Regions from separate parts of the Mesorhizobium humile genome, predicted to be linked through region 1. Evidence: predicted binding sites of a transcription regulator. Region 1 holds the regulator's gene; each other region holds the start of a gene.
The links. Region 1 encodes PhoB, which activates phosphate uptake and scavenging genes when phosphate is short. Its sites were predicted from a motif close to TGTCATNNANCTGTCAT; they were not measured.
Positions count from the first base shown of each region.

Region 1 (9,960 bases):
GGCGTTGTCGCTCGGCCATTCGGTCGGCTACTTCCGCTCGAGCGGCGACGCCGAGATCGACGGTCTGTATGGCGTCGACACCGAGCGCTGGCTTGACGCCATGCTCAAGCGGTACCGTTTGCCGAGTTCCGCCTACGAACGCCTCAACGCCGACGGGCGCTGGTACCAGGTCTATGACATGCGCACCGACGACGGGACGTTCATCGGCGTGCGCGTCGACATCACCGACATCAAGACGCGCGAGAAGGCGTTGGGCGACTCCATGCGCCAGATCGACCTCTACCGGCACGTGATGGACGAGCTGCCGGTGGCCGCCTTCATCAAGGCCGACGATCTCAGCATCGAATTCGTCAACAAGGCCTGGTGCGCGCTGACCGGCCTCGCCAAGGACGAAGTGTTCGGCAAGACGGATCGCGAGCTCTTCGCGACGGAAGAGGCGGACGGTTTCAGCAATGACGACACCGAAGTCGTGACGACCGGCGCGGGGCGCGAGATCGAGGAAGCCGTCACCCACCGCGACGGCACGGTGCGGCAGCTGATGACGCGCAAGAGCCGGCTGGTGGCGATCGACGGCTCCGTGCATCTGGTCGGCTCCAGCACCGACATCACCGACGTCAAGGCGCGCGAGCAGGTGCTCCGGCAGAGCATGAGCGAGAACGAGGTGTTCCGCAGCCTCATCGACAACGTGCCGGTGTCGATCTACGCCAAGCGCTCGGATCTCAGGCAGTTCTACGTCAACAAGGGCTGGTGCGATCTCACCGGCTTCAGCAGGGAAGAAGCCATCGGCAAGACCGATGTCGAGATTTTCGGCGCGGACGGCGAAGCCTTCGTCGCCAGCGACCTTGCCGTGCTGCGCACCGGCGAGACGCAGGAGATCGAGGAGACGGTGACGATGCCGGACGGCAGCGTCAGGCACCAGTTCGCGCGCAAGGGCGCGATGATCGCCTCGGACGGCTCGCTCTATCTCATCGGCTCCACCACCGACATCACCGAACTCAAGCAGCGCGAGGCCGAGCTCGGCGAGGCGCGCCGGCGCGCCGTGCTTGCCGACCGGGCCAAGTCGGAGTTCCTCGCCAATATGAGCCACGAGATCCGCACGCCGATGAATGGGGTTCTTGGAATGGCAGAGCTGCTGGCAAAGTCGGACCTCGATCCGAAGCAGAAGACGTTCACCGACATCATCGTCAAATCCGGCAACGCGCTGCTCACCATCATCAACGACATCCTCGACTTTTCCAAGATCGATGCCGGCCAGCTGGTGCTCGACCCGGCGCCCTTCAATCTCGCCGAGGCGATCGAGGACGTGGCGACGCTGGTATCGACGCGCGCCAAGGAGAAGGACCTCGAGCTCATCGTCCGTGTCCAGCCCGGGCTCGACGGCCAGTTCGTCGGCGATGTCGGCCGGATCAGGCAGATCGTCACCAACCTGCTCGGCAACGCCGTGAAGTTCACCGACGAGGGCCATGTTCTGGTCGATGTGACGGGCGACCGGATCCCCGCGGGGACGAAGCTCACCATTTCCGTGACCGATACCGGCATCGGCATTCCGGAAGACAAGCTGAAGCTGGTGTTCGAGAAATTCAGCCAGGTCGACACCTCCTCGACCAGGCGGCATGAGGGGACCGGTCTTGGCCTTGCCATCACCTCGCGGCTGGTCGAGATGATGGGCGGCGAGATCGGCGTCGACAGCGCCGAAGGCAAGGGTTCGACCTTCTGGTTCACGGTTACGCTGCCCAGGGCCGAGCAGGGCGGACAGCGCATCATGCCGATCGACGTCACCGGCGCGCGCGTGCTCGTCGTCGACGACAATGCCGTCAACCGCTCGATCCTGAGCGAGCAGATGGCGTCGTGGACGTTCGATTCCTGCGCGGCCGAAAGCGGCGCCGAAGGGTTGAAGGTGCTGATTGCCGCCGCCGCCTATGGCGTGCCGGTCGACTGCGTCGTGCTCGACTACCAGATGCCCGGCATGACCGGCGCCGAGATGGCGCGCATCGTGCGCAACACGGCGGGCTTGGCGCATACACCCATCATCATGCTGACCTCGGTCGACCAGTCGCTCGCCAACACGGCCTATCGCGACCTCGGCATCGACGCGCAGCTGATCAAGCCGGCGCGCTCCTCCATCCTCCTGGAAACGCTGGTCGCGACCATCCAGCGCCATCGCCACAGCAGCGCCGCGGCGCAACCCGCTGTTGGCGGCGGCAGCCCCCCGCAAGCCGCGCCGGCGCCGACGGCGGCATCGGATCGCGCCATGCTGCAGCCGCCGCCGGGGCGGGCGCGTCCACGCCCCGCCGATGCGGAGCGCGGGCTCGACATCCTGGTGGCCGAGGACAATGAGGTGAACCAGCTGGTGTTCACCCAGATACTCGGCGAGACCGGTTACCGATTCGAGATCGTCGGCAACGGCCGCAAGGCGCTCGACGCCTTCAGCAAGCTCAATCCACGCATGATCCTGATGGATGTGTCGATGCCGGAAATGAACGGGCTGGAGGCGACGGGCGCTATCCGCCGACTCGAGGAGGACATGGGCACGCATGTGCCGATCGTCGGTGTTACCGCGCATGCGCTGAAGGGCGACCGCGAACGCTGCCTGGAAGCCGGCATGGACGATTACCTGCCGAAGCCGATCAGCCCGCGCGCGCTGCTGGAAAAGCTCGAGCGCTGGCTGAGCGCCGAAGCGGAAGTCCGGCGCAGCGCCGGCTAAGCGCGAGACAGACCGGCGGCACCCCGCGAGGAGCATTGACGCATACGTATGGTGCGATCGCACCATATCAAAGCATGTGCCAAGCCAGGACAATGGGCGTATCGATTCCGCCTTTCAGTTACGGGCGGGAGCGGCGACCGCCAACAAGAAACAGCGTCGACTCTACCCCAACGGACCCTGTTTTCGGCGATGGCCAGGCCATGATCCGCTCTGGCGTACAGGCAACGCGCTCTCGTCCGGATTTTATTTCCCGGCGGCCGTGACCCGGCCGCCGGGATATTTTTTGATTCAAAAGTCAGACAAGTTACTGATTCCCGCGGCAAACTCCGGCCGGTCCCGCGAGGCCGCCGCGGACCTCTCCAGACATCCCCGTTCGGGCGTTACTGGGCTGACACGAAACTGTCATGCGACTGTAATAATCGAGAGCTATTGCCCTCACCGGGCGCCGATACAACGGGTGCCGAGAGACCATCTTCCGAACAGGAGCAGGCCACATGAGACATTTCATCCGCTCGGCGGCCGTTGCGATTGCAATGGCTGCGGCATCAACCCTTAGCATCTCCGCCGCGATGGCAGCCGACATTTCCGGCGCCGGCGCCACCTTCCCCTATCCGATCTATGCGAAGTGGGCTGACGCGTACAAGAAGGAGACCGGCATCGGTCTCAACTACCAGTCGATCGGCTCCGGCGGCGGCATCAAGCAGATCAAGGCCAAGACCGTGACCTTCGGCGCTTCCGACGCGCCGCTGAAGGGCGAGGATCTCAACTCCACCGGGCTGGCGCAGTTCCCGATGGTGATGGGCGGCATCGTTCCGGTCGTCAACCTCGAGGGCATCAAGCCGGGCGAACTGGTTCTCGACGGTCCGACGCTGGCCGACATCTTCTCCGGCAAGATCACCAACTGGAACGACGAAGCGATCAAGAAGCTCAACCCCGACGCCAAGCTGCCCGACCAGGCGATCGCCGTCGTGCACCGCTCGGACGGCTCGGGCACCACGTTCAACTTCAGCTACTACCTGGCCGACGTCAGCGCCGACTGGAAGTCGAAGGTCGGCGTCAACACCGCGCTCGAATGGCCGGTGGGCATCGGCGCCAAGGGCAACGAAGGCGTCGCCAACAACGTCTCGCAGACCGGCGGCGCGATCGGCTACGTCGAATACGCCTATGCCAAGCAGAACAAGCTGACCTACACCGACCTGATCAACAAGGACGGCAAGAAGGTCGAGCCGACCGCCGCTGCCTTCTCGGCCGCCGCGGCCAATGCCGACTGGAGCTCGCAGCCGGGCTACGGCGTCATCCTGGCCAACCAGGCCGGCGCTGAATCCTGGCCGATGACGTCGGCCACCTGGATCCTCGTCTACAAGAAGCCCGACGACGCCGCGGCCACGACCGAAGCGCTCAAGTTCTTCGCCTGGTCCTACGCCAAGGGCGACGAGCTGGCCGCCAGCCTGGACTATGTTCCGATGCCCGACGCCGTCGTGAAGAGTGTCGAGGCGATGTGGGGCAAGGACATCGTCGACGCGAACGGCAAGCCGCTGTACTCCGGCATGTAAGTCCTAGCGAATAAGGAGGGCGCCTTTGGGCGCCCTCCTGTCTCTTTCGAAATGCGAGGGGGTAAATGACAGCCGTTTCCGAAGCCGCGACATCGTCCGCCCTGCGGACCAGAGAAGCGACAGTGCGCCGCTTCGCCTTCACCGACATGGCCTTCCGGACGGCCACCCGCCTTTCCGCCATCCTCGTGCTGGTTCTGCTCGGCGGCGTCGCGATCTCGCTGGTCGCCGGCTCGTGGGAGGCGCTGTCGAAGTTCGGCTTCTCCTTCCTCACCACCGAATCCTGGAACCCGGTCACCGAGAATTTCGGCGCGCTGGCGCCCATCTACGGCACCATCGTCACCTCGGCCATCGCCATCCTCATCGCCGTGCCGATCGGCATTGGCATCGCCGTCTTCCTGACCGAGCTTTGCCCGCGTCCTCTCAGGCGGCCGATCGGCATTGCGGTCGAGCTGCTTGCCGGCATTCCCTCGATCATCTACGGCATCTGGGGCCTGTTCGTCTTCGCGCCGTTCCTGCAGACGACGGTGCAGCCCTTCATCATCTATATTTTCCACGGCATACCGGGGCTCTCCAGCCTGTTTGCCGGCCCGCCCTACGGCATCGGCCTGCTGACCTCGTCGCTGATCCTCGCCATCATGGTGCTGCCCTTCATCACCTCGATCACCAAGGACGTGTTCGACACGGTGCCGGCGGTGCTGAAGGAATCGGCCTACGGCATCGGCTGCACGACCTGGGAAGTGACCCGGCGCGTGACCATCCCCTATACCCGCGTCGGCATCATGGGCGGCGTCATGCTCGGCCTCGGCCGCGCGCTCGGCGAGACGATGGCCGTCACCTTCGTCATCGGCAACGCGCACCGCATCAGCGCCTCGCTGTTTGCGCCGGGCACGACGATCTCGGCGACCATCGCCAACGAATTCACCGAGGCCGACGGCGATCTCTATACGTCCTCGCTGGTATCGCTCGGCCTGATCCTGTTCATCATCACCTTCATCATCCTCGCGCTCGCACGCTACATGCTGTTGCGCATCGATAGCCGCACGGGAGCCTGACCGATGTCGACTGCCGCATCGCTTCACCAAAGCCGCAAACGCAAGAACGCCGTGATGATGGCGCTGTGCGTCGTCGCGGCGGGCATCGGCCTCGCCTGGCTGGCGTTGATCCTCGGGGCGCTGCTCTATAAGGGGCTCTCCGGGGTGAACCTGGCCGTGTTCACGCAGATGACGCCGCCGCCCGGCGACGCCGGCGGCCTGCTCAACGCCATCTACGGCAGCATCGTCATGACCATCATCGGCATCATAGTCGGCACGCCGATCGGCGTGCTGGCCGGTACCTACATGGCCGAGTACGGGCGCTTCTCGAAGCTCACGACGATCGTGCGCTTCATCAACGACATCCTGCTGTCGGCGCCATCGATCATCATCGGCCTGTTCGTCTATGAGCTGATGGTACGGCCGATGGGGCACTTCTCGGCGATTGCCGGCGCCGTCGCGCTGTCGATCCTGGTGATCCCCGTCGTGGTGCGCACCACCGAGGACATGCTGAACCTCGTGCCCAACGCGCTGCGCGAAGCGGGCACCGCCATCGGCGCGCCACGCTGGGTGGTGATCCGCTCGGTCGCCTACCGCGCGGCCCTGTCCGGCATCGTGACCGGCATCCTGCTGGCGATCGCCCGCATCTCCGGCGAGACGGCGCCGCTTCTCTTCACCGCGCTCAACAACCAGTTCTGGTCGAGCAATCTCAATGCCCCGATGGCCAGCCTGCCGGTGACCATCTTCCAGTTCGCCCTCAGCCCTTACGAGGAATGGCAGCAGCTGGCCTGGACGGGCGCACTCATAATCACCCTTACGGTTCTCGGGCTGAGCATCATCGCCCGCAGCCTGACCGGACGCAGAGAGGACAGATGAAACCGATGTTGTCCACCGACCTGAACGTAGCCGACACGACCGTCGAGAAGGCCAAGATCGAGGTCAAGAACCTCAATTTCTACTATGGCCAATCGAAGGCGCTGAAGGACATCAACCTGTCCTTGCCGGAGCGCAGCGTGACCGCCTTCATCGGCCCGTCGGGCTGCGGGAAGTCGACGCTGCTGCGCGTGCTCAACCGCATCTACGAGCTCTATCCGAAGCAGAGTGCCGAGGGCCAGGTACTGCTCGACGGCAAGAACATCCTCGACCGCTCGCAGGACCTCAACCTGCTGCGCACCAAGATCGGCATGGTGTTCCAGAAGCCGACGCCGTTCCCGATGTCGATCTACGAGAACATCGCCTTCGGCGTCAGGCTGTATGAGAAGATCAGCAAGGCCGAGATGGACAGCCGCGTCGAGTCGGCGCTGAAGCGCGCCGCGCTGTGGAACGAGGTCAAGGACAAGCTCAACGCCAGCGGCCTCAGCCTTTCCGGCGGCCAACAGCAGCGCCTGTGCATCGCCCGCACCGTGGCGGTGAAGCCCGAGGTCATCCTGCTCGACGAGCCGGCCTCGGCGCTCGATCCGCTGTCGACCGCCAAGATCGAGGAACTGATCGACGAGTTGCAGGCCGACTATACGATCGTCATCGTCACCCACAACATGCAGCAGGCGGCGCGCGTGTCGAGGCAGACGGCGTTCATGTATCTGGGCGAGCTGGTGGAGTTCGACCGGACCGAGAAGATCTTCACCTCGCCGCGCGAAAAGCGCACGCAGGACTACATCACCGGCCGCTTCGGCTGAGTTCATACGAGGACATCATCATGGCCGAACATACCGTCGCTTCCTTCGACGAGGATCTGAGGCAGATCAGCCGGCTCATCAACGACATGGGCGATCTGGCCGGCTCCATGGTCGGCGGCGCGACCAGGGCCCTGCTCGAAACCGACAATGCGCTGGCGCAGCGCGTCGTCTCCGACGACGCCATCATGGACGCGCGCCAGCGCGAGCTCGACGACCGCGCCATCACGCTGATCGCCAAGCGGCAGCCGATGGCGGACGACCTGCGCAACGTTGTCGGCTCGATCCGCATGGCGGGCGATCTCGAACGCATCGGCGATCTTGCCAAGAACATCGCCAAGCGCGTTGGCGCGGTCGGCGTCAGCACCGCGCCGCGCGACCTCACGCATTCGATCGATTCCATGGCGCAGCTGGTGCTGATCCAGGTCCAGGCCGTGACCCAGGAATATATGGTGGGCGACGCCACTGCGCTGGCCAAGCTGCGCAACGACGACGAGCGCATCGACGTCAAATACACGTCCGTCTTCCGCGAGCTGTTGACCTACATGATGGAAGATCCGCGCAACATCACCGCTTGCACGCATCTTCTGTTCTGCGCCAAGAATCTCGAGCGCATCGGCGACCATGTGACCAACATCGCCGAGAACGCCTATTATGTGCTCACCGGTACGCAATTGCCCGCCAACCGTCCCAAGCAGGACGAGACGGCAATGTCGGCGCCGGCGGCCTGACGAGAAGGTTACCCCGATGATCGCGCCACGCATCATGGTGGTGGAGGATGAGGAGCCGCTGGGGGTGCTGCTCCGCTACAATCTCGAATCCGAGGGTTACCAGGTGGAAGTGGTGACCCGCGGCGACGAGGCCGAAATCCGCCTTCAGGAAAACGTTCCCGACCTGCTCGTGCTCGACTGGATGGTGCCGGCGGTTTCCGGCATCGAGCTCTGCCGGCGCCTCAGGATGCGGCCCGAGACCGAGCGGCTGCCGATCATCATGTTGACGGCGCGGGGCGAAGAAAGCGACCGCGTGCGCGGGCTCTCGACCGGCGCCGACGACTACCTGGTCAAGCCGTTCTCGACGCCGGAATTCATGGCGCGCGTCAAGGCGCTGCTGCGCCGCGCCAAGCCGGAGGTGCTGTCCAGCGTGCTCAAGGTCGGCGACATCGTGCTCGACCGCGAGTCGCATCGCGTCTACCGCAAGAAGAGCGAGATAAGGCTCGGCCCGACCGAGTTCCGCCTGCTCGAATTCATGATGCGGCATCCTGGCCGCGTGTTCTCGCGCAGCCAACTGCTCGACAATGTCTGGGGCGAGACGATCTATATCGACGAGCGCACGGTGGACGTCCATGTCGGCCGCCTGCGCAAGGCGGTCAACAACGGCCGCATGCCCGACGTCATCCGAACCATTCGCGGGGCGGGTTACGCGATCAGGGAGGATTAGGGATAGGGCGCGGAAGCGCTGACGGGCTCCGCTCCCGGCATCTGCGATGGTGATTAGCCGAGACGCTTCTAGCGTCGTCATCCACGGGCGGAGCAAGGAGCGTAGCGACGCAGCGCAGACCCGAGGATCCATTCCGTGACTTCGACGCGCCGGGGCGGTGCAGAATTCTGCTCCGCTGCGCCTACGATCGAAGTAACGGCATGGATTCCAGGGTCTGCGCTGCGTCGCTTCGCTCCTGCTTCGCCCTGGAATGACGAAGCTGCGGGGCCATCGCTAATCTCAAGCGTCTGCTGCTGTCCTCAGCGACCAGCGGTCACTTCAAAGCCGCTCAGGCCACGTTTTTTCCGCTGCCCGCTCTTGCCTGCATGCCCGGCGCGAAAATCTCCTGGTCGACGAAGGTCAGCGCGCGCATGGCGCAGCCTTCGCGGATCAGCGGCAGCTCGTTAGGCTCGGTGTCGAAGGAGATCGATTCCGAGTGCTGGCCGCCCGCGGTCTGGGCGATCGCCGCCCTTAGCGCCGGCTCGATCAGGTCGAAGGCGGCCGCGCTGACGCCGACCATGGCCACGGGCGCCGGGTCGATGAGGGCGAACAGGCTGCCGAGACCGAAACCAAGCGCCTCGCCGGCCCGACGGTAAGCCTCCCGCTCGGGGCCGTCCTTCTCGCGCGCCTTGGCGGCGAGGGCTCGCATGTCGGCGTCGCCGACGTCGACCGGCTCGGCGTCCTCGCTCATTTTCATGGCGCTGCGCCAGATCGCGTAATTGCCGGCATAGGCCTCGACGCAGCCGCGCCGGCCGCAGCGGCAAAGCGCGCCGCCCGGGCGGTGGATCATGTGGCCAAATTCGCCGCCCGAGGAATGCGTGCCGGTGAACAGCGCGCCCTTCAGCACCAGACCCATGCCGATGCCGTGCGACAGGAGGATGGCGATGAAGTCGTCGCGATAGCGCTCGGGGTCGCGCCATTGCAGCGCCACCGCCATCATGTTGCAGTCGTTCTCCATGGTGGCGGGGATGCCGAATTCCTGCTCGAGGATGTCGGCGAAAGGAATGTCGGTCAGCGGCGTTATCGGCGACCACAGCATGGCCCGTGCGTGGGAATCGGTGATGCCCTGGATGCCCATGGCGAGGCGGGCGACGCTGCTCACGTCGAGGTCGGGATCCTGCAGCCGGCGCCGGACGATCGCCACGCATTCGCCGATCAAGTCGTCGCGGGGCATGACAAGCGTGTCCAAGCGCTGCTGCTCCTCGGCGACCACCTGGCCGGCATAATCGATCACGGCGACCGACAGGAAGTTCAGCGACAAGACCACGGTCAGCACCGCGGCGGCTTCGGGGTTCAGCGCCAGGCCGATCTGCGGCCGGCCGCGTTTCAGCGCCGTCGGCTCGCTGGCCTTGCTCTCGGTGAGAATGCCTTCCTGGATCAGATCGGCGGAGATCGCCGAAATGGTCGAGTGGCTGAGCCCGGTGGTGGCGGCAATCTCCGTGCGCGAAGGCTGGCCGGCGCGGCGCACGGCCGAAATCACCATGGCGCGGTTGCGCCGGCGCAAATCGTCGTGACGGATTCCG
Region 1 covers NZ_JAVIIV010000010.1:216,058-226,017, reverse strand. Annotated here, with positions in the region: gene RFM52_RS17365 (response regulator) at 1-2,704, shown strand, start outside; gene pstS (phosphate ABC transporter substrate-binding protein PstS) at 3,199-4,257, shown strand; gene pstC (phosphate ABC transporter permease subunit PstC) at 4,323-5,309, shown strand; gene pstA (phosphate ABC transporter permease PstA) at 5,313-6,164, shown strand; gene pstB (phosphate ABC transporter ATP-binding protein PstB) at 6,161-6,964, shown strand; gene phoU (phosphate signaling complex protein PhoU) at 6,985-7,692, shown strand; gene phoB (phosphate regulon transcriptional regulator PhoB) at 7,709-8,398, shown strand; gene RFM52_RS17330 (ROK family protein) at 8,727-9,960, opposite strand, start outside.

Region 2 (9,960 bases), on a different contig from region 1:
AGCGGATAGCCTCGCGGCGATCGTCGGATACGTTTGCGGTCTTCGCCGCCGGACGCGAATTGATCATTGTCTTTGCCTCTCGTTTGTCGCCTTGGTGATTTTTTGTTTTTCACCTTGATCGCGACACTATCGAATACTCATAAAATTCGACTTAAACGCCAGGGCTAACAAGAGCTTACCGGTAAGAGGTTTCGGAAGACGCTTAACGATCGGTCACCCGAGCAAGAACAATTAACCTAAAGATTTAGCCAATGGATTTTGGGGGAAACCGGGCTCGGAAATCGGCCCGGGAGGCCCGTCTTCGGCCGGCTCTATGAGTGGAGCATGATGTCGTCCGAAAACCGCTTCACACTTTTCGGCATCATGCTCATTGGCGGAGCTGGCGCTTCTGCAGCCATATGGTGACGCGAAAGACGATGTAGAGCAAGGCCACGCAGGCATGCGAGACGACGATCAGGATGCGGTGGCCGAAGAGGTCGGGGAAACCGGCATACATCACCGTCTCGGTCACCGCGCAGATGAACCAGATCACCGGCCCCCAGGACGCCAGCATCCACAGGCCCGCCGCGGCGAATGGGAAGAAGACGGCAAGCGTCGCCGCCGCCACCTGCCAATGCACCGGCATCAGGTCGAAGCGCCACAACTCGCCCGGATAGATGCCGATCAGGCGGATCCAGTAGAGGATGCCGAACAAAAGGCAGTAGCCGGCGATGACGCGCTGGAACCAGGCGAAGATGACTTCGGTGGTCGAAGGCTGCAGCACCACGCGCCTGGAGGTGACCTCGCTCACAGCGCGAGTTCCTTATCCCCGAGCGGCGCGAAATAGGCGTCGATGTCGGCAGCACTGACCTCATCCAGGCCCGCCGGCCGCCATTCGGGTGTCGAGCCCTTCTCGATGATGGCGGCGCGGATGCCTTCATAGAAATCATGGCCGGCCAGCATGCGGTTGAGGATGCGGAATTCCATCTTCATGCATTCGTCCATCGACAGCGTCGATCCCGCACTGATCTGGCGCCAGGCGACGTTGAGGCTGGTCGGCGAGCGGGTTTTCAGCGTCGCCAGCGTCTTTGCGGCAAAAGCATCCTCCGCCCCTGCCCGCTCCAGGCTGTCGATGACGCCGCCGAGCGAGCTCTGCGAAAAATGGCGCGCGATCGCTTCCAGGTCCTGCCGCTCGGTCTCGCGTTTGGCCGGCACGAAGAAATCGCGCATCTCCGCATTGGCGTCGCCGCTTGTCGCCAGTTCGTCGAGCAGGCCCGCCTGGTCCTCGGCCTTGATCGTGTGGGTGGCCAGCCCCGACCACAGCGCATCGCCATGGCGGATGCGATTTCCCGTCAGCCCGAGATACATGCCGAAAGAGCCGCCGAGATCCGGCAGCAAGTGGCTGGCGCCGACATCGGGGAAGAAGCCGATGCCGACCTCGGGCATGGCGAATTGCGCGTTTTCGGTCAGCACACGATGCGACCCATGGAAGGAGATGCCGACGCCGCCGCCCATGACGATGCCGTCGATCAGCGCGACATAGGGCTTCTTGAAGCGCGCGATGCGGGCGTTGAGCCGGTACTCGTCGGCGAAGAAGTCGACCGGCGGCCTGCCGGCCCGGCCGGCCTCATAGATGTGCAGGATATCGCCGCCGGCGGAAAACGCCCTGCCCTCGGCCTTGACGACGACGACGCCGACGCCCGCATCCTGCTCCCAGGCGTCGAGCGCCCTGCCGAGCGCCTTGACCATGTTGTGCGTGACGGCGTTGAGCGCCTTGGGCCGGGTCAAGGTGACCACGCCCGCTTTGCCCAGCCGCTCGAAGCGGATCTCGTCGCCTCCGCCAAAATCCATCACCAGGAGAATCCCTCTCTGCGCCCTGCCGGGGGAGAGAAGTGCTAAAGGCGGCATGGGGACGCGTCAATGGCAGCGGTCCTTGCGCTGGCGGGCGGCCGCGCCAGATGTTAGGTAACCGGCAAAGCACCGCGCCCGCGCCCGACAGGTTTCGAGCAGACCGACATGCCTGGAATTTCCCGCTTCGTGGTTGGATTGGTCGGTCTCCTCGCTCTGGGGGTTGCCGCGCATGCAGCGGCGATTAACGACCTTTACCAAGCGCAGTCGATCGTCACCGGCACCGGAGAGGTCAACCGGCAGATCGGCTTTCGCGAATGCCTCGACAAGGTGCTGGTCAAGGTCTCGGGCGACCAGCGCCTGACGCAGAAACCGGAGATATTGGCGCTGCGCGACAAGGCCGGTCATTTCGTTCAATCCTTCCGCTATCATGATCGGCTGGAAGGCATTCCGATCCATGACGAGCAAGGCACGCATGACCGGCCGCACGACCTGACCTGCCTCTACAAGCCGGCCGTGGTCAACAAGCTTCTGGCGCAGCTCGGCAGCAGGCCATGGCTCGGCGAGCGGTCGCCGATTGCCGTCTTCATGACCGCCGAGCAGGGCGCGCGGCATTTCGTGCTGACGGCGGATGAGGACCAGGGCAAGACGATGCGTGAATCCTTCGCCAATGCGACCGATCCGATGCTGATGCGCGTCATCTTTCCAAAGCCCGGACAGCTTGGCGGCCTCGGTGAGAAGGCGCTTTCGGGGGCCGATATGGCACGGCTCGACAAGCTCGCGAAAAAAGCGGGAGCGGCCCGGGCGCTCGCCGGCAGCATCGTGTGGAGCGACAAGGAACTCGGCTGGGTCGCCGACTGGCGCTTGGCCGACCACGGCAAGACCTATCGCTGGCAGGCGCGCGGCGTCAGCTTCGACGAGGCGTTCCGGGTCGCGATCAGGGGCGCGGCGCAGATCTTGTCAGGGCACGGACAGCCGTGAAAGCGTTTCCTCGCCCCATGGAATGGGGAGAGGAAACTTGCGCCTCAACCTCTGGCACAATCGTGTCGCATTGGTCAGGGGCGGAGACGCGTGGTAAAAGCCGGCCCAAAAGAGAGTTTTCGGCCATGAACAAATTCACCCCCGCAAAACCTGCCGGCGCGCGCAGCGTCGACGAGATCACCGGCAGCCGGCGGCTCAGGCGCATGCGCAAGGCCGACTGGTCGCGCCGGCTGGTGCAGGAGAACCAGCTTTCGGTGAACGACCTGATCTGGCCGATCTTCGTCGTCGACGGCAAGAACACGCGCGAGCCGATCGCAGCCATGCCCGACGTCTATCGCCTGAGCATCGACCTCGCGGTGAAGGAAGCCGAGCGCGCGGCCAAGCTCGGCATCCCGGCCATCGCCACCTTCCCCAATGTCGAGCTTGCGCTGCGCGACCAGACCGGTTCGCACATCCTCGATCCGGACAATGTCATCAACCGCGCCACACGAGCCATCAAGGACGCGGTGCCGGAGATCGGCATCATCAACGACGCGGCGCTCGACCCGTTCACCAGCCATGGCCATGACGGCATCCTGCGCGACGGCGTCATCGTCAATGACGAGACGGTGGAGCAGGTCGCGGCCGCGGCCGTCATCCAGGCGGCGGCGGGCGCCGATATCATCGCGCCGTCGGACATGATGGACGGCCGCATCGGCGCCATCCGCGACGCGCTCGACGCCAACGGCTTTCAGGACGTGGCGATCATGTCCTATGCGACGAAATTCGCCTCGGCCTTCTACGGTCCCTATCGCGAGGCGGTCGGCACCGCCGGCCTGCTCAAGGGCGACAAGAAGACCTACTACATCGACCACGCCAATTCGGACGAGGCGGTGCGCGAGGCCGAACAGGACCTCGCCGAAGGCGCCGACATGCTGATGGTGAAGCCCGGCCTGCCCTATCTCGACATCATCCGCCGGCTGAAGGACGAGCTGCAGATGCCGACCTTCGCCTATCAGGTGTCGGGCGAATATTCGATGATCAAGGCGGCCGCCGCCAATGGCTGGATCGACGGCGAGAAGGCGATGCTGGAATCGCTGCTTGCGCTGAAGCGGGCGGGCTGCGACGGCGTGCTGACCTATTTCGCGCCCGTGGTGGCGCAGATGCTGAAGGGCTAGGGCTGCTTCGCGATGTTGGAATTCTAACGGGATTCGTTAGAATGCATCCATGAGCAGGAATGAAGTCATCGAACGGTTACGGAAGAACGCAGATGCCATCAGGGGCATGGGCGCGACTTCGCTTTATCTGTTTGGATCGGCCGCCCGCGGCGACGCACGCCGGACAGCGATCTCGATCTCTTCATAGACTATGATCCGGCGCGGCGCTTTTCCTTGATCGACCTCGTCGTCATCAAACAATTTCTCGAAGAGAAGATGTCGGCCGAAGTCGACATCACCACACGGGACAGTCTTCATCCGATGTTGAAGGCTGATATCGAACGATCGGCCGTGCGCGTATTTTGATGGCACCGCGTCAGACCAAGCCGATCATCGCAGAGATCATTGCGGCCCTGGATGGCATCGCCTAAATCGATCGCACCGAAAAAATACCGCTTGCATTTCGCAATCAGCCAAGCTACCTAACAACCGCTTGCAAATTACAACTGGTTTAGGAGGCAATGATGTCCAGGCTGCGTGTCAACGCTTTCACCTTGTCGCTCGACGGCTACGGCGCCGGCCCCGACCAGAGCCTCGCCAACCCGCTCGGGGTGGGCGGCGAAAATCTGCACAAATGGATGATCAAAACCCGCTCGTTCCAACAGATGATCGGCAAGGATGGCGGGACGACGGATACCGATGACGAGTTTGCCGTGCGCAGTTTTGAGAATGTCGGCGCCTGGATCCTCGGTCGCAACATGTTCGCGCCGAGCCGCGGCGAATGGCCGGACGACAACTGGAAAGGCTGGTGGGGCCCCAACCCGCCCTACCACGTGCCGACCTTTATTCTGACGCATCACAAGCGCGCGCCGATCGAGATGGAAGGCGGCACGACCTTCTACTTCGTCGCCGACGGCATCCAGTCGGCGCTCGAACAGGCGAAGGCAGCTGCCGGCGACAAGGATGTGCGCGTCGGCGGCGGCGTTTCGACCGTCCGTCAATATCTGCAGGAGAAGCTCATCGACGAGATGCATCTGGTTGTCTCGCCGCTCCTGCTCGGCTCGGGCGAGCATCTGTTCGCCGGGCTCGACATGCTGAAGCTGGGATACCGCTGTACCGGGCAGGTGGCGACCGCCGATGCGACGCATGTGATGATCGGGCGGGTGTAGGCGAAGTAGCTCTTTCTCCCCGTTCACGGGGAGAAATGCCCGGTAGGGCAATGAGGGGCAGCGCTGCCGGTTAGAGGTTGGCCAAGCACCTGTGGCACCTGCCCTTGCGGCGAATGGGATTTCAATCGCCCACGTCGGCGCCGCCCCTCATCCGCCCTTCGGGCACCTTCTCCCCGTTTACGGGGAGAAGGAAGAGGCGCCTCAATACTTCTCCGGCACGTAGAGGTCGCGCGGCAGAACCTGGCGCTCGTATTGCGGGTTGAAGACACGCTCCGGCAGCGAAATCTCCTCGTGTGGCACCTCTTCATACGGCATCTGCTGCAACAGATGGTCGATGCAGTTCAGCCGCGCGCGCTTCTTGTCGTTGCCCTCGACGATGAACCAGGGCGCTTCCGGAATGTTGGTGCGTGCGAAGGTCTCTTCCTTGGCCTTGGTGTACTGCTCCCAGCGCACGCGCGACTGCAGGTCCATGGGCGACAGCTTCCACTGCTTCATCGGATCGTGGATGCGCATCAGGAAGCGCATCTGCTGTTCTTCGTCGGTGATCGAGAACCAGTATTTCACCAGCGTGATGCCGGAACGGACCAGCATGCGCTCGAATTCCGGCACGTCGTGGAAGAACTCCTCGACCTGGTCCCCATTGGCAAAGCCCATCACCCGCTCGACGCCGGAGCGGTTGTACCAGGAGCGGTCGAACAGCACGATCTCGCCGCCCGCGGGCAGATGCGGCACGTAGCGCTGGAAATACCACTGCGACTTCTCGCGCTCGGTCGGCGCCGGCAACGCCACGACGCGGGCGATGCGCGGGTTCAGCCGCTGCGTGATGCGCTTGATGACGCCGCCCTTGCCGGCAGAATCGCGGCCCTCGAAGATCACCACCAGCTTCTTCTTGTGGTAGGCGACCCAGGACTGCAGCTTGATCAGCTCGGACTGCAACCTGAGCAACTCGCGGAAATAGGTCATGCGCTCCATGGAGGGCGGATGCGATTTCTTGTAGATCTTGGCGATCTCGAGCGAGAGCGCCGGCTCGGAAAGCTCCAGCTCATAGTCTTCGTCGAGCGTGTCCTCGAGTTCGGCTTCGAGCCAGTCCTTCGCCCCGGAATTCGATTTCAGTTCATTCATCGCGCAGCTCCGTCTGCCTGTCGGCCATCATCGCTTCGGAATCCGCTCCGGCTCCGGCCGGACACTCCGTAAGCCGACTGAGATACAGAGGCGCAATGACGGTTTTATTGCAATCGCCCGTCGCAAACCTCGAAGATATGTGATCGGTCCGTATCGACAGCAGGGCGACAAGCGGCGCGAATTGTCCTACAAATCCCCTCGCCTCTTCCAGCGCTCGCCACGGCGCTTCTTTCAAACAAATTGCGAGGACTGACATGGAATACCGCACGCTGGGCCGATCCGGCTTGAAAGTCTCGACATTGACGCTTGGCACCATGACCTTCGGCGGCACCGGTCCGTTCGCCGCCGTCGGCAATTCGGATCTCGCGGAAGCCAGACGCATCATCGACACCTGCATCGATGCCGGCATCAACCTCATCGACACCGCCAATGTCTATTCCAACGGCTTGTCGGAAGAGATCATCGGCGAGGCGCTTGGCGGCAAGCGCAAGAACGATGTGCTGATCGCCTCGAAGGCGCGCATGCGTATCGGCACCGGCCCCAATGACGAGGGCCTGTCGCGCCACCATCTGATCCGCGAATGCGAAAAGAGCCTGAAGCGGCTCAAGACCGACGTCATCGACGTCTATTTCGTCCATCAATGGGACGGCCTCACCCCGGTCGAGGAGACGATCGCGGCGCTCGACACCTTGGTCAACCAGGGCAAGATCCGCTACATCGGCTGCTCCAACTGGTCGGGCTGGCAGGTGATGAAGGCTCTTGCCGTCAGCGACAGCCGCCATCAGGCCCGTTTCGTCACCCAGCAGATCCACTACACGCTGGAAGCGCGCGAGGCCGAATACGAATTGCTGCCGATCTCGGTCGACCAGGGCCTCGGCGTGCTGGTCTGGAGCCCGCTGGCCGGCGGGCTGCTCTCCGGCAAATACCGTCGCGACAGCCCGACCGCGCGCCAGCTTGGCGGCTGGAAGGAACCGCCGATCCGCGACGAGGACCGCCTGTGGCGCATCGTCGACGTGCTGGTCGACATCGGCAACGCGCGAGGGGTGTCGGGAGCGCAAGTCGCGCTTGCCTGGCTGCTTGGACGTCCGGCCGTAAGCTCGCTGGTGATCGGCGCCCGCAACGAGGCGCAGCTCAAGGACAACCTCGCCGCGGCCAGCCTGTCGCTCAGCGAAGAAGAACGGCAGCGCCTTGACGTGGTTAGCCGACCGCCGGTGCTTTATCCCTACTGGCACCAGCAGTTCACCGCCAGGGACCGGTTCGGACCGGCCGATAAGGTGCTCGACCGCTCGCATGCCTAAAACAGTCAGCCGGTGATAAAGCGCCAGACTTCCGGGTCGGGCTTTATCTGTCCGCTCAGCACGAAATATTTATACAGGACGAGCAGCGAGATCGCCTGCTCGTCCTGTTCATTGCCGAATTTGCGGCAATAGGCGTTGGCGGCGGCGGTTATCCGCCCCGCCTCGGCGGGATGCTTTTCGAAATAGGCCACCTTGTCGACCAGGTCGGAGAAGTCCTGCCGCAGCGGCACGTAGTGGACATTGGGCTCGACCTGGGCTTCCGCAAACCAGGTTTCGTAGGTCGGCTCCGGCATCAGGCAGAGCGAATTGGAGCTCATGATCCATTTCAGGTTTGTCGCGACGTCATTGCCTTCGAGCGAGACGATGTAGCGATACTGTCGCTGCTGCTCGATGTTCAGGAACGGCTTGCGGTACCCATCCGGCGCGTCGGCCCTGTGGGAACCCGCATCGCAAATCGGCAGCTCGGCGGCCTTTTCCACGAACCGGGTGCGGAGCGGATTGTTGAGGTGACCGCGCCAGACCACCATCGGGCGCTTATCGGCGAAAGACAGCTTGTCGGGCGGCATGTAGAAGTGACGGAACTTGTTCAGCTTCATCAGCACGCCGTTCGCGTTGTCGTCGCCGATGGGCCGGTCCTTGACGATCCTCGGTACCTCCGGAACGCCGACGACGTCGCCGAATTCGAAATCGATCAGCAGGCCGGGATCGAAATAGCGGGCGAATTCCTTGAGGTCGTAATAATACATGCTGGAAGCGGACGGCAGCTTGCCGACAGCTATGGCGTCCGGACTGGTCACGAACGGGTGTTGCAGTTTGTTGTAGTAGTTCAGTCGCTCGCGAACCGTCTTGCCCGAAAGCCTGGCCTGCTCGAGCCTGCTGGCCAGGCGGTCGCGGAACAGGGATTGCGGTGCGCGGTCACGCGCGAAATTGCGCGCGTAGTAGAACAGCTTTGCGGCGGTTCGTGAGAGTGTGGCCATGCGTCCGCGAGTTCAGCAAGATGGTCAATGGTAGTCGGCCTTCATCCCCCTCGTCTCCTACAGCATTCTCCCAGCCATGTTGCAAGCCCGCTAATGCGAATGACCCCACAGGACCTTACGCTGCGACGACGGCGAACCCTCTTGCGCGCAGACCGCGCCGGTCGTCATGCAGTGAGGTGACCAGTCGATCGCGGCTGCCGGCGATGTGAGCGGAAAGCAGCCGCGCCGCTTGCTCGGCATCGCCGCTCCTGACGGCGGCGAGGATGGCATGATGTTCGGTCCAGGCGCGGCCGAGGGCCTTCTCATCGCGCACCTCCAGCCAGCGCGCCCGCGACAGCCTGGTCATTGCATCGCGAACGGCCCTGAGCAGAAACTCGTTGCCGGAAAGCCTTGCCAATTCGATGTGGAAATCCAGGCCGACGCGATGCCACTCCTCGCGCGGCGTCTCGGCATCGCAGGAATCGAGCATCGCCGCGATCACCTCGATGCCGCCGCGGTCGTCGAGCGCCGCCGTCAGGCGAACCGCCGCGACCTCGACAGCCTCGCGGTAGACGGCGATCTGTCCGAGCTCCGCGAGGTTGATCGGCGCCACCGTCCAGCCGCGGCCATCGCGGCCGACCAGCCCTTCCGTTTCCAGGCGCAGCAGCGCCGCTCGCACCGGCGTGCGCGAAGCGCCGAACTGGCTCTCGATCCAGCGTTCGGTCAAACGTTCGCCCGGGCCGATCTCCAGCCCGAGGATCATCTCGCGAAGCTGCCTTTCGACATTTTGCATCTGCGACATTGTCGTTCCGTTTTCCAACGCCGCATTGACAGCGGCTAATGTCAGGTCCATGACGAATACCAGCTTGGTATCCCAAATCGGTATCCGAAACAACCCCAGCATTGGCATGCCTGACATGACGTCCAACGAATCCGAACAGAGCGGCTTCAACATCCATTGGCGGCGCAACCTCGCCGTCTGCTTCGCCGGCTCGTTCAGCACGCTTATCGCCATGACGCTGCTGTTGCCGTTCCTGCCGCTTTACGTCGAGCAACTCGGCGCTGAGGGCCACGCGGCCATCGTGCAGTGGTCGGGTATCGCCTATGGTGCGACCTTCTTCGCGGCAGCACTGGTCGCGCCCTTGTGGGGACGACTGGGCGACCGCTACGGCCGCAAACTGATGCTGGTGCGCGCTTCGTTCGGCATGGCGATCTGCATGTCGCTGACCGGCATGGTCCAAAGTGTGTGGCAGCTGGTGCTGCTTCGGCTGCTGATCGGTTTTGCCGGTGGCTATTCGTCAGGTTCGACAATTCTGGTGGCGATGCAGACGCCGAAGGAGCGTTCGGGTTGGGCGCTGGGCGTGCTGGCGGCGGGCATCACGGCGGGCTCGCTGGTCGGACCGCTGCTCGGTGGGCTGCTGCCGCCGCTGATCGGCATCCGCGCGACCTTCCTGCTGTCCGGCGCCGTCAT
Region 2 covers NZ_JAVIIV010000009.1:34,326-44,285, forward strand. Annotated here, with positions in the region: gene ldtR (transcriptional regulator LdtR) at 1-67, opposite strand, end outside; gene RFM52_RS15280 (DUF6163 family protein) at 368-790, opposite strand; gene RFM52_RS15285 (enoyl-CoA hydratase/isomerase family protein) at 787-1,830, opposite strand; gene RFM52_RS15290 (DUF2066 domain-containing protein) at 1,996-2,808, shown strand; gene hemB (porphobilinogen synthase) at 2,934-3,965, shown strand; partial or broken gene RFM52_RS15300 (nucleotidyltransferase family protein) at 4,015-4,310, shown strand; gene RFM52_RS15305 (dihydrofolate reductase family protein) at 4,469-5,113, shown strand; gene ppk2 (polyphosphate kinase 2) at 5,315-6,235, opposite strand; gene RFM52_RS15315 (aldo/keto reductase) at 6,490-7,533, shown strand; gene RFM52_RS15320 (glycosyl transferase family 90) at 7,539-8,510, opposite strand; gene RFM52_RS15325 (GntR family transcriptional regulator) at 8,626-9,291, opposite strand; gene RFM52_RS15330 (MFS transporter) at 9,407-9,960, shown strand, end outside.
Region 2: ppk2 (polyphosphate kinase 2) is a predicted target of PhoB. The motif match lies at 6,331-6,347, and genes of this name have one in related genera.

Region 3 (9,960 bases), on a different contig from region 1:
CGCCCTTACTACCGCAAAGCGCATTAAGATTTAACCGCCGCCGCCCTGACAAGCAGATTCTCGTCGCAACATTAGCAATTGGCTACCGGCGTTGTTGGCGGCAGGGGAAGCTCGAGCCCCTGCAAGGAATGCATGTCGCTACAAGCTGAATGTCTGCTGGATGTGGCGCGCGCACGCCCCGGCATCACCGGTTGCGCAACACCACGCAGGCGCCGCCGACGCTTTGCATCTTGTTGCAGATGCCGTCGGCCTCGCCGCGCGAGTTGGCGCCGATCCTGACCGCGTAGATGCCGCGCCGGCCGATCGGCGTGCGCACCCGGCTCACCACCGGGTCATGGCTGGCGAGCAAGGCCGGGAACCGGCTCCTGACCTTCAGCCATTGGTCGATCGCTGCGGAGCGGCGGAAATTGCCCGCCACCTGCACGCCCCACGGCTTGACGTTGATCGAGGCCATGGCGACGGTTCGCGACATGATCACCGGCAACCGGCGGCAGGCAACCGCGAAGCTCATCTTGGGATCGAGCGGCTGGACGGTCCCGGCATAGGACTTGTCCGAGAACTTGTCGACGGGCTCGCCCATGACGTCGAAGACATAGCTTTCCGTCTCCATCGGCAGGAAGCCGCCCGAACTCAGCCAGCGCGACACGCGGTTCTCGCCGGCATTGTAAGCCGCGGCCGCAAGCCCGAGATTGCCGTAGCCGGCCTTCATCTCGGCGAGATATTTCGCCGAAGCCGGAATGGCCTGCTCGATGTCGAAGGGATCGGCAAGACCGCGCATCTTGGCGGTGCCCGGCATGAATTGCGCGATGCCTTCGGCGCCGACCGGGCTGACCGCGTTCGGATCGAAGCGGCTTTCCTTCCAGATCAGCCGGGCGAAGAAATCCCTGGGCAGTCCGCTCTCTAGGGCCTGGGTCTCGATCAGATCGCAGACACGGTTGATCAGCCGTTTGCCGGCGGACCGCGACTGCGGCGGGTCCGCCAGCGCTTGAGCGGTAAGGATCAGCACGCAGATCAGGATCAGCGTCGCGCGCGGCAAAAGCGGCATCGGCCTACTCGGCCGCTGCCTTGCCGTGTCCGTAGCGCTGCTCGATATAGTCGCCGACCATCTTCTCGAAATCCTGCGCGATCGACGGACCGCGCAGCGTCGCCGCCTTCTTGCCGTCGATGAAGACGGGCGCCGTCGGCGTCTCGCCGGTGCCGGGCAAGGATATGCCGATATCGGCATGCTTGGATTCGCCCGGACCGTTGACGATGCAGCCCATCACCGCGACCTTGAGGTTCTCGACGCCCGGATATTTCTCGCGCCACACCGGCATGTTCTTGCGGATATCGGCCTGGATGCTCTGGGCGAGTTCCTGGAATACGGTTGACGTCGTTCGCCCGCAGCCGGGGCAGGCCGCGACGATCGGCACGAACTGCCGGAAGCCCATGGTCTGCAGCAATTCCTGCGACACCTGCACCTCCCGGGTGCGGTCGCCATTCGGCTCCGGCGTCAGCGAGATTCGGATCGTGTCGCCTATGCCCTGCTGCAACAGGATGCCCATCGCCGCGGAAGAGGCGACAATGCCCTTGGTGCCCATGCCGGCTTCGGTGAGACCCAGATGCAGCGCATGGTCGGAGCGGGTTGCGAGCTCGGTGTAGACGGCGATCAGGTCCTGCACGCCGCTGACCTTGGCCGACAGGATGATCTTGTCGCGACCAAGCCCGATCTCTTCCGCCATCTCGGCCGACAGGATCGCAGACTGCACGATCGCCTCGCGCGTCACTTCCTGCGCGGTAAGCGGAAAGCCCTTAGCCTGGTTGTCGTCCATCAGCCGGGTCAAAAGCTCCTGGTCGAGGGAGCCCCAGTTGACGCCGATGCGAACCGGCTTGTCATATCTGATCGCCATCCCGACGATCGCCGCGAACTGCCGGTCCTTCTTGTCCTTGAAGCCGACATTGCCGGGATTGATGCGGTATTTGGCCAGCGCCTCGGCGCAGGCCGGATGATCGGCCAGAAGCTTGTGGCCGATATAGTGGAAGTCGCCGACCAGCGGCACCTCGATACCGAGCCTCAGCAGCCGCTCATGGATGCGCGGAACCGCCGCCGCGCTCTCGTCGCGGTCGACCGTGATGCGCACGATTTCCGAGCCGGCGCGATGCAGCGCCGCGACCTGGGCGACGGTCTGGTCGACGTCGGCGGTGTCGGTGTTGGTCATCGACTGCACGACGACCGGCGCGCCGCCGCCGACGATCACGCCGCCGACCGATACGCCGACCGACGTGCGCCGCGGGAAGGGAGAGGAAAAATATCCGGTCATGCCGGCCGCCTTCATCTGGGAGTTCCGGGCATGAGGTGGCGGAGCAAAGATGGCTTGTCAATGGCAAGCCGCGGGCAAGGCCGGCAAATCGGCTGCAGCCGTGCGAAAAACGCCGACTCTGCCGATCGCAAGATCTGCGACCGAACTTTCCATCGATTTCAGTTAAAAAGCACCACGCCGGTGGCATTTCTTGCCACCGGCAGTCTCACCGCGGCGGGTTGCGGTGATGGTGCCTGGAAGAGCTTCAGTGTGTCGTTGGGCTACCCTTCAGCTTTTCAATCTCGTCCTTGATTGCCAGCTTGCGTCGCTTGAGATTCACGATTTCGAGGTCGTCGACCGAAGGATGGTTCATCGCATCGGTGAGCTCGCGCTCGATGTCACCGTGTTTCCGCTGCAACTCATCAAGATGGGACGCAAGAGACATGATTGGTTCTCCCTTTCATGGTTTCCTCGATTGCAGCCGTCGCGGACGCCTCCACCGCAGGTTGCGACTGTGACGGCACAATGACAGTTTGCCACCAAGCGATCTCGATGTCGAATGCCACGTGGTAGCATTCCACGGCAAAGTGAAATGTGATATGAGCCGCGCGCCGGCCACAACAGACAACCCAACCGGTCCCGCCCACACAGCCCGATTGGGCGATGCATACGCTAAACGGTAGATAATGTCCGAACAGGAACAGGCTGAAATACGCCTCGAATATTCCCGGCTCAAACAAGAACACGCCGATTTCGACGCCGCCATCAACGCGATGATCGCCACGGGCTGCGACCCGCTTCAGATCCAGCGCATGAAAAAGAAGAAGCTGCTGCTGAAAGACCGGTTGTCGGCGCTGGAAGACCGCATCATTCCCGACATCATCGCCTAGAGCAAAGCTCACTCACTAGAGCAATTCCAGGAAAAGTGTGAGCGGTTTTCCGTTCGGAATTGCATAAAAACAAAGGGATAGAGCGGTTTGCCGTCTCCGTGAAACGGTGAAACGCTCTAAGAGATCGAAAGCCTGGCCGCGCGCTCGCGCAGCACGGCAACGAGTTCGTCGGTCCGCTCCCCGGATGTGTCGATCGGCACCACCAGGCACATCGTCGCCTCGACCGTGCCAGGGGCCGAGAACACCGGCGCCGCAAGGCATTTGGTGTAGGCATCGACCAGGCCTGACGTGACGCAATAGCCGGTGACGCGGGCCCGCGCGATGTCGTCGATGAAATCGTCGAGCAGGAGCTTGCGGCCGTCGGGCAGCACGAGATCGTCTTCAGAGACCATCGCTTCGATCCGGCCTCGGTCGAGGCCGGCAAGCAGCAGTCGGCCGGAGGCTGTCCAGGGCAGCGGGATCTGCAGGCCGGTGGCCGAGCTGATGCGGAACGGCCTTGTGCCCGGGCTCGAATGGATGATCGTGTAACGGCCGCTCTGCAGCATGCAGAGTTCCGACGTCTCGCCGGTCTCGCGCGACAGCGCGTCGACCTCCTGACGGCCGCGCCTGAGCAGATCATTGCCCCGCATATAGGCCATTCCATAGAGATAGAGCTTCTTGCCGAAATAGACGCGGTTGCCGTCGCCGGCCATTTCCAGCAGCCCGGCTTCGACCAGTTCGCGCACCAGCGTGTAGGTCGTCGAGCGCGGGGCATTCAGCCTCTTGGCCAGCTCGCCGATGCCGATCGCGCGCTGGTTGGCATGCAGGAATTCCAGCATGTTCAAGACTCTGTTGAGGCCCTTCTCGCGCGAGCCCGCCGGCCGCTCTTCGTCCGCGCCTTCGCCCGGCCACCCGGTCAACGTTTCACTATCTTGCATTGCTCATTCCTGGTGTTAGTATCTGTCCTGTACAGGATACACACGTCTCTTGTAAGAGACAAATGCTTTGTCGATTGCCGGCGCGTGTATTCACAAGGGGAACACAACACGAAAGGAGGTCGCCGTGAACGACACATCCGGAAGACGTGATTTTCTGAAATTGGGTATGGCGGGGCTGGCCACCGCCGGCGCGCTCACCGCAGTCAGCGCCGAGAAGGCGGCGGCGCAGGCTGCGTCCGACAGCGTGCTGCGCACCGCGCTCGATCGCGGCAAGCTGATCGTCGGCACCGGCAGCACCAATGCGCCGTGGCACTTCGAGAACGATGCCGGAGAGCTGGTCGGCATGGACATCACCATGGGCCGCATCCTCGCCAAGGGCCTCTTCGACGACCCGACCAAGGTCGAGTTCGTCACCCAGGATCCGGCGCAGCGCATCCCGAACGTGACGACCAACAAGGTCGACATCACCATCCAGTTCATGACCATGACCGCGCAGCGCTCGCAGCTGATCCATTTCTCGCGGCCTTACTATGTCGAAGGCGTCGCGCTGCTCACGCTGCCTGGCTCCGAGAACAAGACCTTCGACAAGCTCCTGGCGAACGGCGCCGCCACCCGCATCTCGATCCTGCAGAATGTCGACGCCGAGAGCTCGGTGCACTTCGCCCTGCCGCAGGCGCAGGTGCTGCAGATCGACACCCAGGCCAACGTATTGCAGGCGCTGGAATCGAAACGCGCCGACGCCGCTGCGGTCGATCTGTCGACGGTGCGCTGGCTCGCCTCGCGCAATCCGGACAAATATTTCGACGCCGGCAAGAGCTGGTACTCGATGCTGTACGGCGCTGCCGTCCGACAGGGCGATCTCGACTGGCTGACCTTCGTCAACCAGACCTTCACCATTGCGATGTTCGGCCATGAGACGGCGCTCTACGACGCCGCCTTCAAGGAGTATTTCGGACAGGAGCCGCCGCCACGCCATCCGGGCTTCCCGGTCATCTGACCAGGCCGGCGGAAGCGCGCGGTAAAGCGCTCTTCCGCCTGTTTCTCCTCGACACCGGCCATGCGGATGACGAATCCTAGAGCAATTTCAGGAAAAGTGTGAAGCGGTTTTCCGTCTGAAATTGCGTCAAACAAAGAGATCGTTCGTCACCGCGAGCCATTGAGATGGACGCATGGGCTATACGCTCAATTTCAACCTGATCTGGCGGCATTTCGACAAGCTGTGGGGCGGCCTGCTGCTCAGCCTCGAGCTTGCCGTCATCTCGATCGCCATCGGCATCGTCATCGGCCTAGTGCTGGCAGTCTGGTATGTCTCGGCCGGGCGCGTCGTGCGCGCCTTCATCGCCGCTTACGTCGAGTTCATCCGCAACGTGCCGCTGATCCTGCTGGTCTATCTGGTCTTCTACGGCCTGCCGACCGTTGTTGACCTTGCCTATAGCGCGCAGACCTCGTTTGTCGTCACGCTGTCGGTCTATAGCGGCGCCTATCTGGTCGAGGTGTTTCGCTCCGGCCTGGAGGCCGTGCCGCGCGGCCAGCTCGACGCCGGCAAGGCGATCGGCCTGACGCCGTGGCAAAGGCTGATCCATGTGCGCCTGCCGACGATGTTGCGCATCACGCTGCCGGCGCTGTCCAACACCTTCATCTCGCTGTTCAAGGACACCTCGATCGCCTCGGTCATCTCGGTGCCCGAGCTCACCTACGGCGCCCAGTGGATCAACTTCAACACATTCCGCATCGTCGAGGTCTACCTGGTGACGACGGCGATGTATCTGGTCACGGGCTACGCTCTTCTCTTTGCGCTCCGCCTCGTCGAGCGTCGGTTCAGGACGGCACGCTGAGATGCTCGGCCAGATCGCCTATGCCCTGCCGTTCCTCGCCGAAGGCTTCGCGCTGACGCTGTGGGTGTCCCTCCTCGTCGTGGTGCTGTCGCTGATCGCCGGCGTCATCCTCGGCGTTGGCCTCGTCTATGGCCCCGCGCCGGTGCGCTGGGCGGTGCGCATCTTCAGCGACACCATCCGCGGCATTCCGATCCTGGTGCTGATGTTCTTCGTCTATTACGGCCTGCCGGCGATCGGCGTGCACCTCCAGTCCTTCTGGGCCGCCGTGCTGGCGCTGACGCTGTTCAAGACCGCCCAGGTCGTCGAATATCTGCGCGGCGCCGTCGCTTCCATCCCGAAGGGCCAGTCGGAGGCGGCGATGGCGATCGGCCTTACCTTCCGCCAGCGCCTTGCCTACGTCATCTTCCCGCAGGCCTTCCGACGCTTCCTGCCGCCCTGGATCAACGGCGTCACCGACGCGGTGAAGGGCAGCGCCCTGGTGTCGCTTCTCGGCATCACCGATCTGATGCAGGCGATCAACCAGGTCATCGGCCGCACCTATGAGGCGATGCCGCTCTATATCCTCGGCGCCCTGATCTATTTCGCCGTCAACTACGCGCTTTCATACGCCAGCCGGCGGCTGGAACGGCGCTTCGCTTTCATCCGGGACTAACGCGATGGCCAAAAGTTCGAACGACAGCCCAGCACTTCTGGATATTGCCGAGGTCTCGAAATCCTTCGGCTCGGTCGAGGTGCTGCGCTCGGTCAGCCTGCAAGTTGCGAAGGGCGAGGTGGTCACCGTCATCGGCCCGTCCGGCAGCGGCAAGACCACGCTGCTGCGCTGCGTCAACTTCCTTGAGAGCTATGACAGCGGCTCGATCCGCATCGACGGCAAGGAAGTCGGTTTTCGCCCCGGCCCTGCTCGCGACTCCGGCACGCGCCAGCGGCGCAGCGAGCGCGACCTGGCCGCGATGCGCGCCGAAACCGGCATGGTGTTCCAGAGCTTCAATCTTTTCCCGCATCTGACGGCGGCCGGCAACATCATGCTCGGCCTCACCAAGGTGCGCGGCAAGAGCAGCACGGAGGCGCGCTCGATCGCCGAGCATTGGCTGGGCCGCGTCGGCCTCGCCCACAAGGCCGACAGCCTGCCGGCCGAATTGTCCGGCGGCCAGCAGCAGCGCGTCGGCATTGCCCGCGCGGTCGCCATGGAACCGAAGATCCTGCTGCTGGACGAGATCACCTCGGCGCTCGACCCGGAGCTCGTCGGCGAGGTGCTGGCGGTGGTGCGCAGCCTCGCCGAGGACGGCATGACCATGGTGATGGTGACGCACGAGATGGCCTTCGCCCGCGATGCGTCAAGCCGCATCGTCTTCATGGCCGATGGCGGCGTTTCGGCCGTTGGACCGCCGAAGGAAGTCCTTGCCGCGGAGACCACCAATGAGCGCCTCCGCACATTTCTGGCGCGCTTCCGCGCCTCGCATTTCTGAAAGCGGATGGCCTTAAGCCATCCAAGGAGTACCCTTCCATGTCGCCTTACATACGGCTCGCCGAACTCGGCCTGACACTGCCGGAGCCGCCGATGCCGATCGCCAATTTCGTTACCCATGCCGAAAGCGGCCGGCTGATCTTTCTTTCAGGACAGGGCCCGCTTCGCGCCGACGGCACGCTCTGCACCGGCAAGGTCGGCGACGACGTCACCGTCGAGCAGGCCTATGAGCATGCCCGCCTCACCGGCCTCAATCTGCTCGCCGTCATGCATGCGGCGGCAGGCGATCTCGGCCGCATCGTGCGCGTGGTGAAACTGCTCGGCTTCGTCAACGCGACCCCGACCTTCAGCGAACACCCCAAAGTGGTCAATGGCTGCTCCGACCTCTTCGCCGACGTCTTCGACAACATCGGCGGCCATGCCCGCTCGGCGATCGGCGTCGGCTCACTGCCACGCAACATCACTGTCGAAATCGAAGCGGTCGTCGAGATCGCGGCCTGATTTAACGGAGTCCATTCACATGAAAACCTATTCTGACGCCGGCTCCAACACCACGATCCGCGAGCGCCTCGGCTTGAGACCGATCATCAACGTCTCCGGCACAATGACGACGCTGGGCGCTTCGATCATCGTTCCCGAGGCGATCAGCGCCATGGCCGAGATCGCTTCGCAATGGGTGGAGATGGACGATCTGCAGCGCGCCGCGAGCGCGGTCGTCGCACGCCTCACCGGCGGCGAGGCCGGTTTCATCACCGCTTGCTGCGCCTCGGGCATCACCATGGCGATCGCCGGCGCGATGACCGGCACCAACCTTTTGGCGATCGAGCGGCTGCCGGACGACACCGAAGGGCTGAAGTCGGAAGTTGTCATCCAGCTCGGCCATATCGTCAACTATGGTGCGCCGATCGACCAGTCGATCCGTGTCGCCGGCGCCAAGGTCATTCCGTCGGGAACCGTCAGCGTCACCCAGGACTATCACGTGCGCGAGGCGATCAACGAGCGCACGGCGGCAGCCCTCTATGTCGTCGCGCATCACACGGTGCAATACGGCATGCTTTCGCTGGAGGAATTTTGCGAGATCTGCCACGCCAAGGGCGTGCCGGTGATCGTCGACGCGGCTTCGGAATACGATCTGCGCAGCTTCCTGGCGCGCGGCGCCGACATCGTCGTCTATAGCGGCCACAAATTCCTTTCAGGCCCGACCAGCGGCATCGTCACCGGCCGGAAAGACCTGGTGCGCGCAGCCTATCTGCAGAACCGCGGCGTGGCGCGCGCCATGAAGGTCGGCAAGGAAAGCATTGCCGGCACCATGGCCGCGCTCGACGCCTGGGAGAAACGCGACCACGCCGGCATCCGCCGGCGCGAGGAGGCGGCGCTCAATCTCTGGAAGGATGCCCTGCAAGGCATTCCCGGCGTCGGTGCTGAGATCATTCCCGACCCGACCAGCAATCCGCTCGACCGCCTGCAGGTCTACGTGCGGCCGGAAAGCCGCTTCACCGCCGCCGGCCTCGCATCGGCACTGGCCGCCGGCTCGCCGCCGGTCATTGTGCGCAACCACGAGGTCGAGCGCGGCCATTTCTTCCTCGACCCCTGCAACCTGCATCCGGGCGAGGCCGAAATCGTCGCCGAGCAGCTGCGGGCCGTGCTGACGGCCAAGGAGCGTCCCGCCGATGCGATGAAGATCGCCCGCAAGGATTCGGCGGGCTCGCTGCGCTGGCCGGACTAGGTTCGCGGCGTCGACAATCCTTGCGGCTGCCAGCGAATTCCGCTAAGGCGCGCCTTTGCCGCCGGGAGCGAACCCTTGACCGATCAGCGTGCCGACGTCGCCATCATCATGGGCAGCCAGTCCGACTGGGCGACGATGCGCCAGGCGGCGGAAACGCTTGAAGCGCTGGGCATCCCGCACAAGAGGCTGATCGTCTCCGCGCACCGCACGCCCGACCGCCTCTATGAGTTCGCCAAGGGCGCCAAGGCCGCAGGCTTCAAGGTCATCATCGCCGGCGCCGGCGGCGCGGCGCATCTGCCCGGCATGACGGCGGCGATGACGCCGCTACCCGTGTTCGGCGTTCCGGTCGAGTCCAAGGCGCTGTCGGGCCAGGACTCGCTTCTCTCCATCGTGCAGATGCCGGCCGGCATCCCGGTCGGCACTTTGGCCATCGGCAAGGCGGGTGCAGCCAACGCCGCCCTTCTCGCCGCCGCCGTGCTGGCGCTGAACGACGACAAGCTCGCCGCTCGGCTCGACGCCTGGCGTTCGGCCCAAACCGCCAAGGTCGCCACCGAGCCGACGGACGCGCCGTGAGCCTGGCTCCGGGTTCGACCATCGGCATCATCGGCGGCGGCCAGCTCGGCCGCATGCTGGCGATGGCCGCAGCGCGTCTCGGCTACCGTATCGTCGTGTTGGAACCGCAGGCCGACTGCCCGGCCGCACAGGTCGCCAACCGCCAGATCGTCGCCGCCTATGACGATCCGGCAGCGCTCGCCGACCTGGCCGCCGCCAGCGCCGTCGTCACCTATGAATTCGAGAATGTCCCGGTCGCCGCCGCCGAAACGCTCGCGGCAAAGGTTCCGGTCTAT
Region 3 covers NZ_JAVIIV010000022.1:54,232-64,191, forward strand. Annotated here, with positions in the region: gene RFM52_RS26590 (lytic transglycosylase domain-containing protein) at 185-1,045, opposite strand; gene ispG (flavodoxin-dependent (E)-4-hydroxy-3-methylbut-2-enyl-diphosphate synthase) at 1,050-2,300, opposite strand; gene RFM52_RS26600 (YdcH family protein) at 2,545-2,724, opposite strand; gene RFM52_RS26605 (YdcH family protein) at 2,966-3,169, shown strand; gene RFM52_RS26610 (IclR family transcriptional regulator) at 3,286-4,086, opposite strand; gene RFM52_RS26615 (transporter substrate-binding protein) at 4,211-5,083, shown strand; gene RFM52_RS26620 (amino acid ABC transporter permease) at 5,256-5,921, shown strand; gene RFM52_RS26625 (amino acid ABC transporter permease) at 5,923-6,573, shown strand; gene RFM52_RS26630 (amino acid ABC transporter ATP-binding protein) at 6,578-7,387, shown strand; gene RFM52_RS26635 (RidA family protein) at 7,426-7,887, shown strand; gene RFM52_RS26640 (aminotransferase class V-fold PLP-dependent enzyme) at 7,907-9,112, shown strand; gene purE (5-(carboxyamino)imidazole ribonucleotide mutase) at 9,188-9,685, shown strand; gene RFM52_RS26650 (5-(carboxyamino)imidazole ribonucleotide synthase) at 9,682-9,960, shown strand, end outside.
Region 3: RFM52_RS26600 (YdcH family protein) is a predicted target of PhoB. The motif match lies at 2,794-2,810, and genes of this name have one in related genera.